DNA from 4 places in the Mesorhizobium sp. WSM2240 genome. Region 1 is predicted to be linked to each of the others. Evidence: predicted binding sites of a transcription regulator. Region 1 holds the regulator's gene; each other region holds the start of a gene.
The links. Region 1 encodes LexA, which represses DNA repair genes until DNA is damaged. Its sites were predicted from a motif close to TGTTCNNNNTGTGTTCNG; they were not measured.

Region 1 (5,248 bases):
CGGCTTTCCGCGGGTGGGATCGGCCCGTGGCGCGCATGGCAATTCGGTGCCGTTCATGTAGCATAGAGGGTCGAGGGTGCAAGGGGCAGGGACTGAAGCTTCATGACGCTGCTGGCGTCAGGTGCGGCCGGTCTCGGGGGATCTCGGATGGCCGGCGAGACGGCGGCAGGCGATGTCAGCGAGCGCATGCTGTTTGCGCCGACGACTGATGCCGAGTCGCTTGTCCCGGTTCAGCCCCCGGTCGCACTCTCGCCCGCAAGTCGCCGGTTTTCGCTTCCGGCGTTGCCCGACGGTCTGTTTCCAAAAGCGCTGCTCCCGGCCTCAACTGCCTCCCTCCAGTTCATGTCGCGCACATGGGGCCGGGATATCGCCCTGGAGATCGACCGCGGCGCGGCATTTCTGCTTGTCCCGGTCTTCCTGGCTTTCGGCGCGATCGTTTATTTCGCGCTGCCTTTCGAACCCGCCTTCGCGCCGGCGCTAGGGGGAACGCTCGCCATCGGTCTTGTTCTCGCGCTGCTGCCGTCGCGCGGCGTGACCCACTTCGCGCTGGCCGCCGTCCTTGTCTGCCTTCTCGGCTTTCTGGCGGCAAAAGTCGAAACCTGGCGGGCCGGCACGAAAATGCTGGGCGGCGAAATATCGACAGTCGTCACCGGCCGGGTGGCTGCGATCGACCACCTCGCTAATGGCCGCACGCGGTTGACGCTCGACGTCACCGCCACCGCCCGCCCGAAACTGCGCTATGCGCCGGACCGGATTCGCGCCTCGGCGGTAAAGATTCCTGCCGGCCTCGCGGTCGGCGCGGAGGTCACCGGCCTCGTGCGGCTGATGCCGCCTTCCGGCCCGGTGCGGCCGCAAAGCTATGATTTCTCATTCGAGAGCTACTTCGACCGCATCGGCGCGAGCGGTTTTTTCCTGCGCACACCGCAGCTCACGACAGCGGCCGCGCCGCAGCCTGCAGGGACGGAGAAAGTAAGACAGAACAACCAGCTGCTGAATGATCTTTACGTATTGAAACCGCACCTGCCCTTCTCGGCGCGCATTTCCGCTTGGGTCCAGAACGGCCGCAACGCCATCGCTGACCGTATCCGGGAGAGCATCGGTGGCCCGGAGGGGGAGATCGCCGCAGCTCTGGTCGTTGGCGTCCGCGCCGGCATCCCTGAGGTGGTCAATGAATCGTTGCGGCGAACCGGCCTTTACCACGTCATCTCGATATCCGGCCTGCACATGGCATTGGTCGCCGGCACGATCATGGGTGGCCTGCGGGTTGGCTTCGCATTGTTTCCAGGCTTCGCGTCGCGGCGGCCGGTCAAGAAGTATGCCGCGGTTGCGGCCCTCGCCGCGATTGCCGCTTATCTCTTTATCTCCGGCGGCGAAGTCGCGGCGCAGCGCAGCTTCATCATGCTCGCGGTGATGTTGACGGCGCTGCTCTTCGACCGCGCCGCGCTGAGCATGCGCAATCTGGCGATCTCGGCGATCCTCGTCATCGTTATTTCGCCGCATGAGGTGGTGGGTCCGAGCTTCCAGATGTCTTTCGCCGCCACCGCCGCGCTTGTCGGAGCCTATGCCTGGTGGTCGGACCGCAGGCAGGCCAATTCCAACACCACAGCCCGCCCGCCCGCCCGGTCGCCGGCCAGGAATATGCTACGGAAGGTACTGGTGCTTGCCGTAGGTCTGGCGGCGACCTCGGTCGTGGCCGGCTTGGCGACCGCAGTGTTCGGCGCATACCACTTCCAGCGCGTCTCGCCGCTCAGCTTGGTGGCGAATCTTGCGGCCATGCCGATCGTCTCGGTGCTGGTCATGCCATTCGCGGTTATGGGCGCTGCCGCCATGCCGTTCGGCCTCGACGCGCCGTTCTTCTATATTATGGGCAGGGGACTTTCGGCCATGATCGTCGTTGCCGACTGGTTTTCCGTCCGCTCGCCGCTCGACGCGGTTGGCCTTGTCTCGGTCCAGGCCGTCCTGCTCATCGCCATTGCCTTGGTCTTTGCCACCATGGCGACGACCAGGCTTCGGCTGGCGGCCCTGCCGTTTGCCGTGCTTGGTGCCTTAGCGCTAGTCGGCGCCAAGACACCTGATGTGTTTGTCTCGGAAGACGGGCGTTTGGTTGCGCTCCGTAATGGAGAGGGAGAATTGGCCGTCAATCGGGCGCGGCCTAACCAGTTCACGATCGACAGCTGGAAGCGCGCGCTGCGCGCTGAAACCATCGTCCCGCCGGAAAAATCCGCGGATTCCCGGGTGCAGTATTCCGAGGAGCCGGCTTCATCCGGCTCGTATGCGGCAGCATCACTGCTTGGGACGCTTGTAGCGAATGCATCTGAAGCCGATGAGCCATCGCTCAAGCCGGCGAGCCAGCCCGCCGAGACGTCGCCGCCTTCCAAGAGCATTCCAGGCACCCGCTTCGACTGCGACCCCGAGCGATGCGTAATCCGCCACCCGTCGGGCCAAATCATCGTTCATACGGCCAATGCCGCCGCGGCTCGAAGTGCCTGCGACTACGCATCCCTGATCATTATCGATGATGCTACGGCCGAGCTTTCCTGCAAAAGCCCCGCCGTAGCGATCGTCACCAAGCGCGACCTCGCTAGGCACGGAAGTGCTGCTATCCACTTCGCCGCACAGGGCTCGAAACCCGAGATCCGCTATGCCGTGGCCAAGCCCTACCGGCCCTGGCATGCGCAGCGCCAATTCTCGCGCGCAGCGCGCGGCATGCCACCCTATCTGCGCAAACCTACGCCTGAGGCCAAGACGCCGCCCAACCAGCCGGAAGACGCCGCCGCCGGCGAATCGCCTCAATAACGCCGGATTAGCCCGACGAGCTTGCCTTGCACCTTGACCCGGTCGGGCCCGAAAATCCGTGTCTCATAGGCCGGATTGGCGGCTTCGAGCGCGATGGACGCGCCCTTACGGCGGAAGCGCTTCAGAGTCGCTTCCTCCTCGTCCACCAGGGCGACGATGATCTCGCCGGGATTGGCCGTATTGGCGTTGCGGATGATGACCGTGTCGCCGTCGAAAATACCGGCCTCGATCATCGAATCGCCCTTCACCTCGAGTGCGTAGTGCTCGCCGCCCGAAATCATTTCCGGCGGAACGGCGATCGAATGGGTCTTGTGCTGGATCGCCTCGATCGGCACGCCGGCCGCGATGCGGCCCATGACCGGGATCGATATTGAAGCGCGGGCGTCGTCATCATTGCCGGCTGCGGGCACGCGCGACGGCTCGGGCGGGCGGCGGCCGAGGCTGCCTTCGATGACGCTCGGCGAGAATTTCCGCGCCGCATTCAAGCCCGGCGCTATCGAATCGGGTAGCCGCAGCACCTCCAGCGCCCGCGCGCGGTTGGGCAGGCGGCGAATGAAGCCGCGCTCCTCGAGCGCTGTGATCAGCCGGTGGATTCCGGACTTCGAGGCTAGATCCAGTGCGTCCTTCATTTCGTCGAACGAGGGAGGGATACCGGCCTCTTTCAACCGTTCATGGATGAAGAGCAGCAGTTCATGTTGTTTGCGCGTCAGCATCACAGCTCCCAAGAATCAAACGGAAAACAAATCCAGAACAAACACTATCTGTTCCAGTTGTGTTCTGCAACCTTTTAAATTTTAATGAACGCGTTGACGATTTGTTCAGCGTAACATCAGAACGTCGCACGACGCGCCGACATCTGCGGCGGCTGCGAACGGCTCGCGCACGATCAGCGCGTTGGCGTCCGCGAATATCTTCAGCATCGAAGAATCCTGGATGCCGAACGGCGCCGCGATAAGCCCGTCCGGAGTGGCTTTCACCACGGCGCGAATATAGTCCTGGCGCGTGTCGTTGGCGGGCAGGGCGGTGGCGAGCCTCGCCCGGCGCAGGTCGGGTTGGTGAGGCACGCCCCCGAGTTGCGCCAAGAGCGGCTTCAGGAACAGATGCGAGCAGACCAGGCCCGCCACCGGATTGCCGGGCAGGCCGAGGCAGCGCGTGGCGCCGAGCCGCCCGAACATCAGAGGCTTGCCGGGCCGCATGGCGATCTTCCAGAAATCGAGCACGACGCCTTCGCTGGTCAGTACGTCGTGGATGAGGTCATGGTCGCCGACGGACGCCCCGCCAAGCGTGACGATCACGTCGGCCTGCGCATCCATCGCCCGCCGGACCAGCGCCGAAATCGACTCCTTGCTGTCCTGTGCTATGCCGAGATCGATTACGCGGGCGCCGGCCGATTGCACGATCGCCCCGACGCCGAGGGCGTTGGAGGCGATGATCTGGTCCGGTCCGGGCTCGCTGCCTGGCGGCGCCAATTCGTCGCCCGTCGCGATGATCGCCACCAGCGGCCGCTTGACTACGCGAAGCGTCGCATGATTGGCGGATGCGGCGAGCGACAGCGCAGCCGCATCGAGCACGCGTCCGCGTTCAAGCAGCAGGTCGCCCTCGGCGAAATCCAGCCCCTTGCTCCTGATGTGGTGGCCGGCGGCTACCGCTTCCGTCACTTCGACGCCATTTTCGCCAACGCTGCTCGTATTCTCCTGAATGACGATCGTGTCGGCGCCCTTCGGCATCGGCGCACCGGTAAAGATGCGCACCGCCTGTCCGGGACCGACCTTGCCGGGAAAACGCCGCCCGGCGGGAGCGGCGCCGATGATTTCGAGCTGCACCGGCACATTTGCAACATCCGCGGCGCGCACGGCGTAGCCGTCCATGGCCGAGGCGTCGAAGGGAGGCTGAGTCCGCAACGCCTTCAGCGGCTCTGCCAGCACTCGGCCCGCAGCATCGGCCAGCGGCACTGTCTCCGTTTCGCGAGGCCTCGCGCCGTCCAGCAGCAGCCGCAAGGCGTCCGCGACCGGCAGCAGCGCCATTACCCACCCGTCCGGTAGTCGCCGGATTTGCCGCCGGTCTTTTCGACCAGCCTTATCCCGGAAATCTCCATGCCGCGGTCGAGCGCCTTGGCCATGTCGTAGATGGTCAGGCAAGCGACCGACGCCGCAGTCAGCGCCTCCATTTCCACGCCTGTCTTGCCGGTGACGCGGGCGAGCGCGATGACCCGCAGGCCGGGCAGGGCCGGCTCCGGCTGGATGTCGACGGACACTTTGGTGAGCAGCAGCGGATGGCAGAGCGGGATCAGCTCATGCGTCCTCTTGGCGGCCATGATGCCGGCGATGCGCGCCGTGCCGAGCACGTCGCCCTTCCTGGCGTTGCCGGCCATGATCATGCGCAGCGTCTCGGGCAACATGGTGACGATGCCCTCGGCGATTGCCGTCCGCTCGGTCTCGGCCTTTGCCCCGAC
Region 2 (5,248 bases), 470 kb from region 1:
TCAGCATGCCGCCCGCTGAGCCGCCTTGGGCGACGATCCGGTCATGTGCGGTATAGCGCTCGGCGACCAGATGGTTGGCGGCGGCGATGAAATCGAGAAACGTGTTCTGCTTCTTCGCGCGCTTGCCGTCTTCGTACCAGCCATAGCCTTTGTCCTTGCCGCCGCGCACATGTGCGATGGCATAGACGAAACCGCGATCGGCAAGCGACAGGCAGTTGGTGTTGAATGCCGCGGGAATGGCGATGCCGTAGGAGCCATAACCGTAGAGCAGGCAGGGTGCGGTGCCGTCCAGCGGCGTTTCGCGGTGATGGATGAGAGAGATCGGCACCAGTTGGCCATCGTGGGAGGGCGCCATCAGCCGGCGGGTGACATAGTCCGCGGGATTGTGGCCGGAGGGAACCTCCTGTGTCTTCAAAAGCGTGCGTTCACGCGTGCGCATATTGTAGTCGAACAACTGCGCGGGCGTCGTCATCGACGAATACGAGAACCGCATCGTGTCGGTGTCGTATTCGTAGGAGCCGGAGAGGCCGAGCGAGAAAGCCTCTTCCTCGAACGAGATCATGTGCTCTTCGCCGGTGGCGCGGTCGCGTACGACGATTCGCGGCAGGCCGTCCTTGCGCTCCAGCCGGACGAGGAAATCCTTGAAGCTGAGCAGCGACAGGATCAGCCGGCCGGGTTCGTGGCCGACGAGTTCCGTCCAGTTGGCGCGCCCCGGATCGCCAACCGGCGCGGTCATGATCTTGAAGTCCTTGGCGCCATCGGCGTTGGTGAGAATGAAGAAGATGTCGCCGCCTTCCTCCAGATCGTATTGCAACCCGGTCTCGCGCGGTTCGACGATGTGCGGCGCGGCCAGCGGATCCCTGGCGCTGAGCAGGCGGTATTCCGTAGTTTCGTGATCGTTGATGCCGATGAATATCCAGTCATTGCTGCGCGAACCGCCCACACTCATGAAGAAGCCGGGATCGGGCTCCTCGTAGACGAGGCGATCGTCGGCATGATCGGAACCGAGCGCGTGGAAGAAAATCTTTGAGGGGCGATGGTTCTGGTCGAGCCGTGTATAGAAGAATCCATTGCCGGCAGCATTCCATACGCCCGAGCCGCCGGTGTCAGGGACGGTTTCGGCGAGGTCCTTGCGTTCCGCAAGATCGCGGACGTGCAGCGTGAAAAACTCCGAGCCCTTGTCGTCGAAGGCCCACAGGAGTCGGCTGTGGTCGGGCGAGTGGTCGACGCCGCCGATGCGGAAATACGGCCGACCCTCGGCTTCCGTGTCGCCGTCGAGGATGATGTCCTCCTCGCCGCCGTCGCGCGGGGTGCGGAAGTAGCGCGGCTGCTCTCCGCCCTTCTTGAAGGATGAGCCATAAGCGTACGGGCCGTCCTTCATCGGAACCGACGAGTCGTCCTCCTTGATGCGGCCCTTCATTTCATGAAACAGCGCCTTCTGTAGCTCGACGGTGTCAGCCATCAGGGTCTTCTGATAGTCGTTTTCGGCATTGAGGTGATCGCGGATGGCCGGATCGAGCAGCGCCGGCTCACGAAACACCTCCTGCCAGTTCTGTGCGCGCAACCAGGCGAACTCGTCTGTCCGGGTAATTCCGTGCCTGGTGTCGGAGACCGGGCGCTCCTCGGTTGCAGGCGGATTGATATTCGGAAACATGGTTTTTGCGGTCATTGCTTCTCGCTCGGGAAAATTCTTGAATGGCAAATGAATACGTCCGTCACGAGGCGTTCAAGAGCAGGTATCTAGATTTCAGCGTGCCCGGTTTAGCCGGTTCGCCAGAGGAGAGATAGATGAATAGGCTTTTGAGGGTCACCGCGGCGCTCGCCGCATGCTTAACCGTTGCAGTCGGCGCGAGCCAGGCCGTGGCGACAGTGTTTGCGGCATGGGAAGTTGCCAATGTGCCGTTTGGCGATACGTTGAACGTCAGGAAGTATCCGGCCGGCCATTCGCAGAAGCAGGCGGCGTATCCCAACGGCACGGTGCTGCAGATGACGGGCAAATGCACCGGCGGCGTCAACCTGCTCGACATCTCCAACCAGCCGGCCTGGAAGCAGGAGCAGGCGGTTCGTTACCGCTGGTGCCAAATCTGGCACGACCCGGCCCAGAACGGCAATTTCGTTACCGGCTGGGTTTACGGCAAATACATCGCTCCGCATTAATTGCCGCCGCATAAGTCGGCCTCGAAACTAAGCGGTTCCGCTCATACTGCAGCTCAGGCCCGTCCGGGTTGCTATACGTTTCAGCGCTCGCCGAGAACCGGCCTTGGGGGCAGTGTCCGAATCGGCTATCCGGCATGTGCACTGCGACGAAAAAGCGCCATTGCGCGACTTGAACCCCAAGCAGTAAAGACTTGGCGCAGCCGTGACGCTACGTAACGTTGCTGATTTGAGTGAAAATCGGGGTCGTCTAATCGACCTCGGCTCGTAAAAGTGTCCGGCGAATATCTGGAATGACTAGACGGGCAGCTAATATATACAAAAATTGTGAATTGACTTGACTTGGCAATATGCCCGATAAGACATCTCAGCGCGAATCGTGGGGTTTTGCCCTGCGCCAGACTGCGCAATGCCCCGCCGGTTAGAAAGGGGCGCAACAATCTAGCTAAATTGGGGCCCGAGTAATATGGACACTATGGAAACACCTGCTCGTAATCACGAGATGCTGATCGAGCTTACGGCCGATGTTGTCGCTGCTTATGTGAGCAACAATCCGGTCCCGGTCGGCGAACTGCCTAACCTTATTTCCGACGTGCATGCAGCGCTCGGCCGCGTCGGCGGCAGCGCAGAACAGCCGCCCGCCGACAAGCAGAAGCCGGCGGTCAATCCCAAGCGATCCGTGCATGACGACTACATCGTGTGCCTGGAAGACGGCAAGAAGTTCAAGTCGCTGAAGCGTCATCTGATGACCCATTACGGCCTGACGCCCGACCAGTACCGCGAAAAATGGAGCCTGGACGCCAGCTATCCGATGGTCGCGCCGAATTACGCGGCCGCGCGCTCGCAGCTCGCCAAGAAGATGGGCCTCGGCCGCAAGCCCAAGTCCCGATAGGCTTAGCCGTCTACAGGAGTTTCGCGACGGCGCCTTCGGGCGCCGTTTTGTTTTGTACCCTTGCCTTGGCGCAGCGCGGCTTTCGTTCCGCGCAGCCGGTCGAGCCCCTGCTTCAACGCTATGTGTCGGTTGAGATCGTAGCTCCAGTGCCGCCGCAGTCCCTTCAGGCGCTCGCGCTCGATAGCCCGTTCCAGGCGGCTGGCGAGCTTGAGCTTTTCGGCGGGTCCGGCCTCTAGCGCGGCGGCAAGATCGATGCCGCAGGCAAGATGCAGAGCGGCAATCTGCCGGGCATGCGCCGTTTCCTGGGCTTTCCGATGCTTGAAGTCTTTTGTTTCCTGATGAAATCCGTGCATGCCCCCTGGTCCTGTCCTTTGGCTTCGATGCCCACAGGCTAGGCGCGTGGCCAAGGGGTGGGGATAAAACTCCCGCCTAAAAAGTCAGAAGCATCAAAAAAGCACCGGATTTTCAGTAGGTTGGCTGCTGGCTGCCAGATTCTTTGTTCTCATTTTGTTCACATCCTGGTTGCAAGCCGCTATAAGAACTTATTCCTATCAGGCGAGAAGGAAAAGTTCAGTGCATTCGACAGCAGCGGCGGCCAGGAAGGCGATCATCGAAATCCAACCGAGGGCAAGGAGCGCTCCAACCCGCCCGGCCGGGCGGGTCGTGGGGCCACGCGGAGAACGCGTGGTCGAATTGTGCGAGAGCATGATCGACATCGTCGCGGCCTTGTTCAATGTCTCCGGAAAGGAACTGCGACGGTCGGGGCGGACAGATCATGGCGTCGCCCGAGTTCGCCAGATCGCGATGTATGTCAGCCATGTGGTGCTGCGGCTCAGCATGAACGAAGTCGGCCACGGCTTCGGGCGCGACCGCACGACGGTTCTCCACGCTTGCCACCTGATCGAAGACATGCGCGACGACCAGGATTTCGACTGTCTCGTCGCGCGGACCGAGAGGGTGGCGCTCGCCGCATTCCGCTACCGGCTGGGACTCTGACGGATGGCCGACAGGATGAAGCAGCGGATCCTGGGCTTTCTGGCGCGTGGCCCGGTCACTGTCCGGCCGGCGGCGAATGCGGGCAGGGTTCTGCTCACCGCCGGCGAGCGCGGGGCGATTGCAGTCGACGCCGCCTTACTGGCCGCAATGGCGAAGGATGGCGTGCTTATCCGGCAAGGCGCGCGCCTTTCGCTCGCGCCGGAGCGCGCAACGGCCGGCGCGGGTGGCGTGGAGACCAGCCGCTTCCAGGATCAGCATCGCGAACTGGAGATCATGCAGGTCGAGACCGGCGGGGAGCCGGGCCTTGCCTTGATCAATCTGGCGGAATCGCCGCTGGGGCAATTGATACGCCGCCGCGGCGCGGACGGCAGGCCGTTCCTGACGCAAGCGGAATTCGCGGCCGGCGAGCGCCTGCGGTCGGACTATACGCGCGGCAGGATCATGCCGCGGCTCGGCGCGAACTGGGAAGCGAGCGTCGCTTCGGGCACGCGCGCTCAGGGCGGCGGACTGGCCGAACTGACCGATGCCGCGCTCGCGGCGCGCCAGCGCGTCGATGCCGCGATCGCCGCAGTCGGCCCGGAACTTTCAGGCGTGCTGATCGACGTTTGCTGCTTCCTGAAAGGGCTGGAACTGGTCGAGCGCGAGCGCGGCTGGCCGGTGCGCTCGGCCAAGATCGTGCTGAAGACCGCACTCGGCGTGCTCAGCCGCCATTACAATCCGGCAACGGGGAGAACTGCGCGGCAGCGCCCGCTACACTGGGGAAGCGAGGACTATCGGCCGAAAATGTCGATCTAGAACGAGTATTAGGCGTGCTGGACGAGGGCGGCTTCGGCGTCGCCCTTCATGCGCTTGACCATGGAGCGCAGGCCGTTGGCGCGCTGCGGCGTCAAATGCTCGTCGAGGCCGAGCGAGCGCATCAGCGCCTCGGCGTCGGTAGAAACGATCTCGCTGGCGCGCTTGTCCGAAAACAGCGCGAGCATGATGGCGACCAGGCCGCGGACGATATGTGCGTCGGAATCTCCCTGGAAGCGGACGACCGGATCCGGCCCCGGACCCTTGTCGGTCACCAGCCAGACCTGGCTGACGCAGCCTTGAACCTTGTGAGCGGCGTCGCGCGCTTCGTCCGGGAAGGGCGGCAGCGCCTCACCGAGCTCGATTATATAGCGATAGCGCTCCTCCCACTCGTCCAGGAAGGCGAAATCGTCG
Region 3 (5,248 bases), 1.4 Mb from region 1:
AGTCGATTGTGAGCTTGTTGCCGTCGATGGCGACGACGTTGCCGTTGCCGAATTTCTGGTGGAAGACACGGTCGCCGACCGTGAACGGGGAGGGGGTGTCGGAGACGGATTTGGCGACGAGCTCGCCGTCTATGGTGCGGCCTTTTACCGATCCGCGGCCGGCGCCGTAGCCGCTATCGGTTTCGCCATAGCCGATGCGCTCGACGGCATGGCCGGAACGCGTGCCCCAATTGCGGTCTGTCGCCTCGGTGCGGTTCTGCTGCGCGCGCTGCCAGCCCGGCGTCTGGTAGGTGCTGGAGAAAGAGCCACCGCCCGCGCCGGAACCGCCCCCCAGATTGTCGAATCGAGAGGCGCCGTAGGGATTTTGTCTTCCCGCCCCCTTGGCGCCGCGGCCGGAGGCGAAACTGCCGCCGCCATAGGCCGAACCGTAGCCGCCATAGGAGGATGAGCCCTCGTCGATTTCGACATGGGCTTCGGGCAGCTCGTCGAGAAAGCGCGAGGGGATGGTCGACTGCCAGAGGCCGTGGATGCGGCGGTTGGAGACGAACCAGATGTGCAGATTCTTCTTGGCGCGGGTCAAGCCCACATAGGCGAGGCGGCGCTCTTCCTCCAGCCCGGAGCGGCCGCCCTCGTCGAGCGAGCGCTGGTGCGGGAACAGGCCTTCCTCCCAGCCGGGGAGGAAGACGGTCTCGAATTCGAGGCCTTTCGCCGAGTGCAGCGTCATGATGTTGACGGCGTCCATGTTCTCCTGCTGCTCGGCGTCCATGACCAGCGCGACATGCTCGAGGAAGGAGCGCAGCGACTCGTATTCCTCCACGGAGCGGATGAGCTCCTTGAGGTTTTCGAGCCGGCCCGGCGCTTCCGCCGAACGGTCGTTCTTCCACATGTCGGTGTAGCCGGACTCTTCCAAAATGGTCTCGGCAAGCTCGGTATGGGGCGTGTGGTCGAGGGCTGCCTGCCAGCGCGCGAAATTGGCGGCGACTTCGCGGAGTGCGGCGCGCGGCTTCGGCTTCAGCTCGTCGCTTTCGGCGAGCTTTTCGGCGGCTTCCAGCATCGGCACGCCAAGCGCGCGGGCGGTGTCGTGGACCTGGCGGATGGCGGCTTCGCCGAGGCCGCGCTTGGGCACGTTGACGATGCGCTCAAAGGCGAGGTCGTCCGCGCCCTGGGCGACCACGCGGAAATAGGCGAGCGCGTCGCGGATCTCCTGGCGCTCGTAAAAACGCGGGCCGCCGATGACGCGGTAGTTGAGGCCGAGCGTGACGAACCGGTCCTCGAATTCGCGCATCTGGAAGGACGCGCGCACAAGGATCGCCATGTCGTTCAGATTGTGCTTTTCGCGCTGCGCCTGCTCGATGGTCTCGCCGACGGCGCGGGCTTCCTCCTCCGAATCCCAGGCGGCGTGGACATGGACCTTGGCGTCGTCGGGGTCGGCCCTTTCGGTGAACAGGGTTTTTCCCAGCCGCCCTTCATTGTGGGCGATGAGATGCGAGGCCGCGCCGAGAATGTGGGCGGTGGAGCGGTAGTTGCGCTCCAGCCGGATGATGGTCGCGCCGGGGAAATCCTTGTCGAAGCGGAGGATGTTGTCGACCTCGGCCCCGCGCCAGCCATAGATGGACTGGTCGTCGTCGCCGACGCAGCAGATATTTATCTGCTGCCTTTTGTTTTCGCTCACGGCCGCAAAGTCGCGCTGCCCCTCACCCTTACCCTCTCCCCGTAAGGACGGGGAGAGGGGGGCATCAGCGTTGGAGCTTCCTCCTTCTCCCCGTTTTTCCCGGGGAGAAGGTCCGGCAGGGGATGAGGGGCGGCGCGGCTCCTCCGGCCGCTGCGCCAGGAGCCGCAGCCACATATACTGCGCGGTGTTGGTGTCCTGGTATTCGTCGACGAGGATGTATTTGAAGCGGCGGTGATATTCCTTCAGCACGTCCGGATAGGCGCGGAAGATGCGGATGGGGTGGCACAGGAGATCGCCGAAATCGCAGGCGTTGAGCGTCTGCAGCCGCTCCTGGTAGGCTTGGTAGAGCTGGCGGCCCCGGCCGTTTGCGAAGGAGCGCGCGTCGCCCTCGGGGATTTCCGAGGGGCCGAGGCCCTTGTTCTTCCAGCCGTCGATCATCATGGCGAACTGGCGCGCCGGCCAGCGCTTGTCGTCCAGCCCCTCGGCCTGGATCAACTGCTTGATCAGGCGCACGACGTCATCGGTGTCGAGGATGGTGAAGCCGGATTTCAGGCCGGCGAGCTCGGCGTGGCGGCGCAGCATTTTTACGCCGATGGAATGGAAGGTGCCGAGCCACGGCATGCCCTCGATGGCTTCGCCGACCAGCATGCCGACGCGCTGCTTCATCTCGCGCGCGGCCTTGTTGGTGAAGGTGACGGCCAGAATCTGGCTGGGAAAGGCGCGGCCGGTGGCAAGGATATGGGCGATGCGGGTGGTAAGCACGCGCGTCTTGCCCGTGCCGGCTCCGGCCAGAACCAGCACCGGACCCTCCGTGGTCTCGACCGCGAGGCGCTGCTCGGGGTTGAGGCCGGCGAGGTAATCGGGCGCGGAAGCCTGGCGCGCGGCCATGGCGCGCGCGGCGATGCCCGAAGGCGCGTGGCCGCCAGCCGGGCGGGCGGGCGGGGCGCTCGGCTCGTCGAAAAAGGGCATGTCGTCCGGGAAACCTGACATTGACACCGAATGTAGTGATTCGGGGGCGAAAGACCAGCAGCGTTTCCGTTTTGTGCCGCAAGGCGCGGCGTTTGGCCCGGCGCAAGGCATTGCGGCCGACCGGGCGTGGCGGCGGGGCAACGCGGCGCTTCAAATGCCTGGGAGCGCACTTTCCGAAGCCGCCGCTCGCGCTAGTTCGAGAAGCAGGGACATGCGAACGACAGATCATTCATGGCAGGCAGGAAGAAGGCCGGGAAAAGCATCGGCGATCATGAGGGGCAGTCCGCCGCGCCGGAGCCGCAGGTGGAACTCGGCGCGGCGGATGAAGCGCCCGTGGAGGAAAGCCGGCCGGCGTTCAGCCGCAGCGCCAGGGCGGCGGCGGCACTCGCCCGGGCGCTGCGCCATGATTTCGGCATCGCAGCACGCCGCTCGGGGAGGGCCATTGCGGCGGGCGCGAGGCGGCTAGGCAGACGGACACGCGAGGCCGATTATTCAGGGATCGAGGCGCGGCTCGGCGCGCTGGCCGGCTCGATCCGCAGCCTGCCGGGACTGGCTGAGCGCTGGCGGAACCGGGCAGGAGAGGCGGGTGTCGAGCCGGGCTCCCCGCAGGCCGTCGAAAGCCGCAGGCGCTATTCCTGGCTGCAGGCGGCGGCGCTGTCGGTGCTGGCTTTCATCGTGGTCTCGGTCGGCGTGCTGTGGTGGGCGCTGCGCGACGTGCCCTGGCAGGAGATCGCCGAAGGCTCGTTGAAGCCGGTGGTGGTGCTCGAAAGCGCCGACGGCGAGGCAATCGTGCAGCAGGGGCCGTATCAGGGCGCCTACGCCAAGCGCGAAGAGTTTCCGCCGCATCTGGTCGATGCGGTGCTGGCGGTGGAGGATCGCCGCTTCTACGAGCATTACGGCATCGATTTTCGCGGCGTCGGGCGGGCGATCTGGCGCAATCTGCTGGCCGGCGGGGTGGTCGAGGGCGGCAGCACCATCACCCAGCAGCTGATAAAAATCCTCTATCTGGAGAGCAACCGCACCTTCAAGCGCAAGATCCAGGAACTGGTCATCGCCTTCTGGCTGGAGGCCAGGTTCGGCAAAGACGAGATCCTCACGCGCTACCTGAACAACATCTATCTCGGCGCCGGCGCGACCGGGGTGCCGGCGGCCGCGCGCATCTATTTCGACAAGAGGGTAAACCAGCTCAATCTGACCGAATCGGCGCTGCTGGCCGGCATCATAAGGTCGCCCTCGCAGCTCAGCCCGCTCACAAACCCGCAGGGCGCTGCCGAGCGGACCGAGACCGTGCTGGACGTGATGGTGGCGAGTGGCGCGATCGACGAGGCGGAAGCGCGGGCGGCGCGGACGCAAACCGCAATGCTCAACCCGGCGCGCCCGGCGCACCGCGCCGGCAGCTGGTTCTCCGACTGGGTGCTCGACGATGCGCGCGAGATCGCCGGGCCGTATCGCGGCACGATCAATGTGCGCACCACCATCGTGCCGAAACTGCAGGCGCTGGCGGAGGAGGCAGTGCGTAAGGGGCTCGCTTCGGAGCAGGCCGCGGGCGTCGGGCAGGCGGCGCTGGTCGCCATGACGCCGGACGGCGCGGTGGTGGCGATGGTGGGCGGGCGCGACTATGCCGGCAGCGAATTCAACCGGGCGGCGGCGGCGATGCGGCAGCCGGGCTCGGCCTTCAAGCTGTTCGTGCTGCACGCCGCGCTGAAGGCCGGCTATTCGCCGCGCGACAGGGTGCGCGACGAGCCGGTCGAGATAAACGGCTGGACGCCTAAAAATTTCGGCGGCGAGTATAATGGCCGCGTCTCCATCGCCGAGGCCTTCGCGCGCTCGCTCAACGCCGCGATGGTCAATCTGGCGCAGGAGGTGGGCCTGAAGAACGTGGTGGCGGCGGCACGCGAGCTCGGCATAGACGCGCCGCTGACCGAGACGCCGGCCCTGGCGCTGGGCGCGTCGGAGGTCAGCCTGCTCGACTTGACCGGCGCCTACGCCTCGGTGCGGGCCGGGCTGGCGCCGATCGAGCCGTGGGGCATCGTCTCGTTCCAGAGCGAGGGCCAGCCGCAGGCGTTCCGGGTCGGGCCGTCGAAGCAGCCCGAAGTCGATCTGCGCGGCGCGCAGCGCGACCTGGTCGGGCTGTTGCAGCTGGTGGTCGACCGCGGCACCGGTAAGGCCGCCAGCCTCGACGGGTTCGCCGCCGGCAAGACCGGCACCAGCCAAAATTATCGCGACGCCTGGTTCATCGGCTTCAACGAGCCGCTGGTGGCCGGCGTCTGGGTCGGCAATGACGACGACAGTCCGATGAACGAGATCACCGGCGGCTCGCTGCCGGCGGCGATCTGGAAGAATTTCATGTCGGCGGCCCGCGATACGGCCCGGGAGCCGACGGAGGCGGTGACCGCGACTGCGGAAGGGGAGGAGACGCCGGTGTCGTGCAATGTGCGGGCATGCTCGCGCGCCTATCGCTCGTTCCGGGCCGAGGATTGCACGTTCCAGCCCTATAGCGGGCCGCGGAGGCTGTGCGAGAAGTAGTTTCCCGGGCAGGGCTTCCGATCGTGCGCGGACGCCATCGTCAATCGAAGATGACGACGTTTGCCGCGCGAGCGGCCTTGA
Region 4 (5,248 bases), on a different replicon from region 1:
TTCCCCGAAAACGCGTTCCGGTCCGTCAGCCCGTTTCACGCGGCGCCGAACGCCACGCCAGGTGAAAGTCACGGGCGGATGGTCGGGGAGAAGCGCGACCGTCTCGATCGGCTCGGGCCGCGGCAGCAGCCGCGACGGTCGAGGCCAATGGCCGGGCCAGCCCTCGCCGGTATCCGGCGCCATCGGCGCAATGCGTTGAACCGAGCGTTCGGGAACGTCGCTCTGCACCGGGGCGAAGCGATAGAGCCGGTCCTCGCCGACACGGTTGGCGAGGATGTCGATCACATCCGAGACGTCAGGTTCCGGCGCCTCGGCAAGCGAGGAAATTGTCTGTTTCGCCCGTAGCGGCTCGGCGACGGTCGCGGCAAGCCGCATCAGCTCGATGCCAAAACCGGGATCGATGGTCTCGATTCTATCGGTGAGTAGACGGGTCAGGCGCTTTACATCGCGCACCGGCATTGCTGTGCCGACACGGACCGCCTCGAGGCGGTTGTCGACACGGAAGCAAAGAAGATCCAGCCGTCGCGCGCCCTGCCCTCGCGTCTCAAGTTCGGTGCAAAGTTCGGCCACCAGCTTGCCCGCGTAGCGGGCGATCGTCTCCGGCGCGCCGATCGGTTCTGCAAAACTGCGACGCACATCGATGATCTCGTCCGGCTGGATCGGCTCGATGGGCTCTCTCACGCGCCCAAATGCCTGGTCGAGGCGGCGGCCGGGCTCCGGCCCGAAACGCAAGGCGAGCGCTGCGCGCGGCGTGCCGGCGAGGTCGGCGATTGCCTCGAATCCGAGCCGCCTCAGGCCCTCTAGCGTTGCTGCGGGCAGGCGAAGCGCCGCGATCGGCAAAGGCAGGATTGCCTGCGCAGTCTCGCCGGATGAAACGACCATGGTCGTCCCCCCGCCGAAGCGCGCCAGCGCATGGGCAGCTCCCCAGCTGTCGGCGACCGCCGCCCGAGCCATAATGCGGGATGCTGCAAGCCGCTGCACTATTTCCGTTAGCATTGCCCTCTCGCCGCCATGCAGATGATCGGCGCCGGTCGTGTCGATCACGATGCCATTCGGTGGATCCGTGGCTACGACCGGCGCATAGCGGCGACGTGCCCACAGCGCCAACCGTCCGAGCGAGTCGACATCCGCCTCAGGCTCCGCATCATGCACGATCAGGCCCGGAACAATCGCCTGCGCCTTGCTCGCCGGCATACCAATACGCAAGCCGGCCGCGTTCGCTGCCGCGTCGGCGGCGAGTACGACGCGGCGACGACCGTTACGGCCGATTAGGACGAGCGGCGTCTCAGGCCGAGGCGCGGCGTCGCCCGATTTCCTTCTGAAGCGGTCTGTCGGCCACATCGGAAGGAAGAGCGATACGACCCTTGGCATCACATGCCTCCACTGTGAAATCAGCGCTCTCTCCGGCTCGGCATCGGATCAGCTCGACATGCCAGCGGGCCCGTCCGACGCCCTGCACCGGCAAGGGCGTCGACGGCAGGACCGAGACGCGCCAGCGTGTCTCGGAGGCGGTTGGCTGGCCGAAATCGGTTGCCTCCGTCTGACGTCGCCAGCGGCGAATGGCGATGCCGATGGCGCCCGAGCTTTCGGCCGCAAGCTGAAGCCGCCGTGAGGCCGTCATTGAAAGCCGGGCAATCTCGGCAACGACAGCGCCAAAACCCCCACGAAGCCCCTCTTCGAAACAGGCGAGAACAGCTTTTTCGTCGCCGGCTTCAACATAGATTACCCTTCCCGGGGCAAGGCCGGCCTGTTCGATCGCCGGCGCGAACAGGTCGGGTCGGGTAACACACCACAGCACCTTGCCCGTCGCGCGCGCGGCAATTCCCGCTGCGAAGAGTGCCGCGGCCGCGCCATCAACAGCGTCATTTCCACCACCTGCGACCTCATGCAGAGCCCCGAGCGCCAGTCCGCCTTGCGGAAGGCGGCTGTCGAGTTCCGGCACTCCGAAGGCAAGCACCGCGCGGCTTCGGCCCTTCCCGCCCCCCAGGACGCTAATCCGCTCCTGGAGCTGCTCGACAGACATGTTCGCGGCAGATCGCATCGCAATGGAAACTCATCAGCTTGCCCTAATGTTCCCTTTTTGTTCATGACGGAAGCAGGAGTCAATACGGTGCAACATTGCAACCTTACCCAGCGCCCAACGGGAGGGGACGGCTGTATTCAAGCGGGGTAGGGTCGGAACCCTCCTGGCGACATCGGGTGCTGATGCTGAACCGGCCTTTCGCCGCGTCCGGCGAACCTAAGAAAGGGGTGAAGCGGAAAGCCTTTCCCCACGGCGACGAGCCGATCCGCTCGGGCGATCCTTCAGCGTTGCAACGGACCATGGCGAAGATTGAGGACCTGGCCTTGTCGATCGACAAGATGAAGGCCGCGAACTCCATTATCCGGCCCATGGAGAAGGACGGCGCCGACGACGCAGACATGGTTGCGGCGATCGTCCCCCGGACTGGCCTTTCGGTAGATGTGGCGGCGCGCAGCGTCGTGCTGGCCGCCTGGCAATGGAAACGCGGATTCGACACGGCGGGCAACCGTGCAGAATCCGCCGCCTACAAGGACGGCTGAAATCCCTGACTCGGATGCATCAGCACGGAACGCAAAGCCAAGAGGTCGAGACACAGGCCGGAGCCGTCGAGATCAAGGAGAAATGCGGACATGGCGCGCATTCAGATGATTTTTCCCGGCAAGCTCGACGAGGCGACGCGGCGGGCGCTCAAGGCCAATGGCTTCCGCTGGTCGCCCTCGCAAGGCGCGTGGCAGCGACACTTGAACGAGGCCGGGAGATGGGCCGCCAAACGGGTGATGAAGGCGATCAGCGCCGAAGGTGCCGCATGAGTGCGACGCCTTTCGGGCGCCCTGTCCGCCGCCATGTCACCGTATACGACACGCCGTCGCAGCTTGGCGGAGCTTCACCGTCTCGATTATCGGGGAACTGCCCGCCAACACGGTCAAGGTGCGCGTCTGCTACGGACGCGCAAGGCTGGGAGGCGTGGGAGGATTGGGACGGCTGCACGTTCCAGACCGAGCGGGCCGTACTCAGCAACGAACGGACAATGCCGCTTTTCAAATATCGTACCGACCGAGGCGACGGCCTCGCTCTCGAACCGGAGGTGATTGCATATGGTTCCTACCACTTAGCATCACCCTAGACGTGACAGGACTCGGACCACCTGGCTAGCGAGTATCCGAGTCCAATTCTGGCTCTCGGAAAAGGGGGCGAGCCGAAAGGCTCGTCCCTACTCCGGAACCGAATATAGCGCCTTTTCCCCGCTTTTCACAGCCGGGCCGCTCCAGGCCCGCATCGAACGGGCCAGGAACTGAAAGGCGGCCGGGCTACGAAGGCCGCGTTTTCCGGCAAATCCAAAGTGGCAGTACGCAATCCATGCTGCGCACGATACGGCAGCCCCTGCCCGGGCGCGCAACCCTAAAGGGTTCTCCTCTCCGCATCGCTGCGTTGCGACCGCTGTGCGGTGCACTTGGCATTTCCAGCCATATTCGAGCTTCGCGACTGCACACAACCACTTTGGAGGATCTACCTCATGAAAACGCTCGTAACCTTCTGCCAGAAGACCGGCCGCCGCCTTTGTACATCAACCGGCAAATCGCCAAACTGTCCCACAAGGGCCAGCTGAAGATCTCCGTCGCCTTCTCGCTTCCATTCCTCGCCAAGCTTGAGCTCAGCTATCAGGCCGAGTTCGACGGAAAGGCCGACAACGACCAAGCCTAAGTGACCGGAGGAAGCCGGGCCCTGCCAAGCAGGGCGCGCTTGCAGCCGTGGTCCCAGGTGCCTTACCAGCGCGCGGGCCATTTTCTGCTATAGACGACAGCAACGGCCCGGATCGAGGGCCCTTTTGGAAGGGGCCGCCGATAGAGCTACCTCTACCGCAAGAAGGTTGTCGGCTTGTCCACCTGATAGGGGTCATTTGCGGGAAAGGGCGAAATCACGCCGAGACACAAAATCATACTGCAAGTGATTTGAACGCGTATTACGTCGTTCCGAATGAGGGGTCAGTATGATAGCGGATCCTCAGGTGCCTATTCGTGCAAGCGCTCCTCTCGACCCTTTCCGATCGTCGCGAAAACTGCACAGTGCGGTGCCCGTATCCGTGACGAAGCACGACTTCGGACCAGGGCAGGTAACGAGTGAAGCGTCCACACATCGTTGGGTGGCGGCTCATTGTCCTATTCAGATTCTTTGCGGCCGCGGCTCTTCGGCCTTTTGCCCGTCCTTCGCCCCAAGCCCAATTTCTTGGCCAGGGTGGATCGGGCAGTTGCGTAATTCGGCGCCACCATCGGATAGTCGCTCGGCAAATTCCATTTCGCGCGGTATTCGTCGGGCGTCATGCCATAGTTGGCCATTAGGTGGCGCTTGAGTGATTTGAACTTCCGGCCGTCCTCTAACGAGATGATGTAATCAGGCGTCACCGACTTCTTGATCGGCACAGCGGGCTTCTGCTTTTCAACCTCGTCGGGAGTTTCCGCACTGATGAGATCGGCAAGTGACGTCGCTACAATAGCAATGAGATCGGGGAGCGCCGCGGCCGGAACAGGATTGTTCGATACATAAGCCGAAACGATGTCAGTTGTAAGTTCTACGGGCGCCCGGCGGGTAACGGCCATCAATCATCATCTGAGGCTGCTTTTTGGGCTGCACCCCAGCCTAAATGTGGGTCCGACTTTATCCGAAGAAATTTTCCCTCGCCAGCTTTGACCACCACCGTAGGCATGCGTTGCCAAATTCGTACTTAAGGAGATCAAGGGCGACGGGACGAGCTGCATTACACCAATCCGAAGGACTGGCTGAGCGACGGCACGACCGCAACGGTCTGGTGTCACGACCCGAAATGCGCTCATCGACGGCCCGCTGAAACCTTGAGCCTCTTAAGCGGCTAGGCTCATAATCAACTGACGTTGGGTTCAAGGAGACTGCCTGCCAATGGCAGTCGGTAAGCTGAATCCACATGAACTGGTCCCCGCCCGATTAGCCCCCTCATCTCAATCTTGGGACGGAGCTGGAACGGCAAGCAGTTCAAATTGCTAATACGCGCCCGTAGCAGTGGGCCTTTTTGCGGATGGAGCCTACGCGGCCGACTGGCTATTGTGGCCACTTCCAATGTCCCCTCCTTCGCCGCGTCCTTGGGAAGAAGCCCGCCGCTGATGCCCCCGATATCGCGGCGGGCTTTCTTCATACCCGTTATGCGGCATGTCGACTTCGGCGTTCGTCGCCTATTTGATGGCGGTGGGACAGTAG

Region 2: a site for LexA is predicted at 3,544-3,561, ahead of ABVK50_RS07460 (cytoplasmic protein). Genes of this name have one in related genera too.
Region 3: a site for LexA is predicted at 2,703-2,720, ahead of ABVK50_RS16940 (UvrD-helicase domain-containing protein). Genes of this name have one in related genera too.
Region 4: a site for LexA is predicted at 2,071-2,088, ahead of ABVK50_RS32965 (ImuA family protein). Genes of this name have one in related genera too.

Annotation. Positions count from the first base shown of each region.
Region 1 covers NZ_CP159253.1:2,033,211-2,038,458, forward strand. The annotation lists gene ABVK50_RS09700 (ComEC/Rec2 family competence protein) at 148-2,796, shown strand; gene lexA (transcriptional repressor LexA) at 2,790-3,509, opposite strand; gene glp (gephyrin-like molybdotransferase Glp) at 3,615-4,820, opposite strand; gene moaC (cyclic pyranopterin monophosphate synthase MoaC) at 4,820-5,248, opposite strand, start outside.
Region 2 covers NZ_CP159253.1:1,564,963-1,570,210, forward strand. The annotation lists gene ABVK50_RS07445 (S9 family peptidase) at 1-1,669, opposite strand, end outside; gene ABVK50_RS07450 (SH3 domain-containing protein) at 1,789-2,157, shown strand; gene ABVK50_RS07455 (MucR family transcriptional regulator) at 2,621-3,046, shown strand; gene ABVK50_RS07460 (cytoplasmic protein) at 3,049-3,399, opposite strand; gene ABVK50_RS07465 (helix-turn-helix domain-containing protein) at 3,620-4,042, shown strand; gene ABVK50_RS07470 (DUF6456 domain-containing protein) at 4,058-4,837, shown strand; gene ABVK50_RS07475 (SufE family protein) at 4,846-5,248, opposite strand, start outside.
Region 3 covers NZ_CP159253.1:3,395,204-3,400,451, reverse strand. The annotation lists gene ABVK50_RS16940 (UvrD-helicase domain-containing protein) at 1-2,662, opposite strand, end outside; gene ABVK50_RS16935 (PBP1A family penicillin-binding protein) at 2,873-5,167, shown strand; gene ABVK50_RS16930 (DUF982 domain-containing protein) at 5,208-5,248, opposite strand, start outside.
Region 4 covers NZ_CP159256.1:712,222-717,469, forward strand. The annotation lists gene ABVK50_RS32960 (DNA polymerase Y family protein) at 1-1,371, opposite strand, end outside; gene ABVK50_RS32965 (ImuA family protein) at 1,286-2,041, opposite strand; gene ABVK50_RS32970 (hypothetical protein) at 2,200-2,562, shown strand; gene ABVK50_RS32975 (hypothetical protein) at 2,653-2,832, shown strand; gene ABVK50_RS32980 (hypothetical protein) at 3,380-3,724, shown strand; gene ABVK50_RS32985 (MucR family transcriptional regulator) at 4,180-4,617, opposite strand.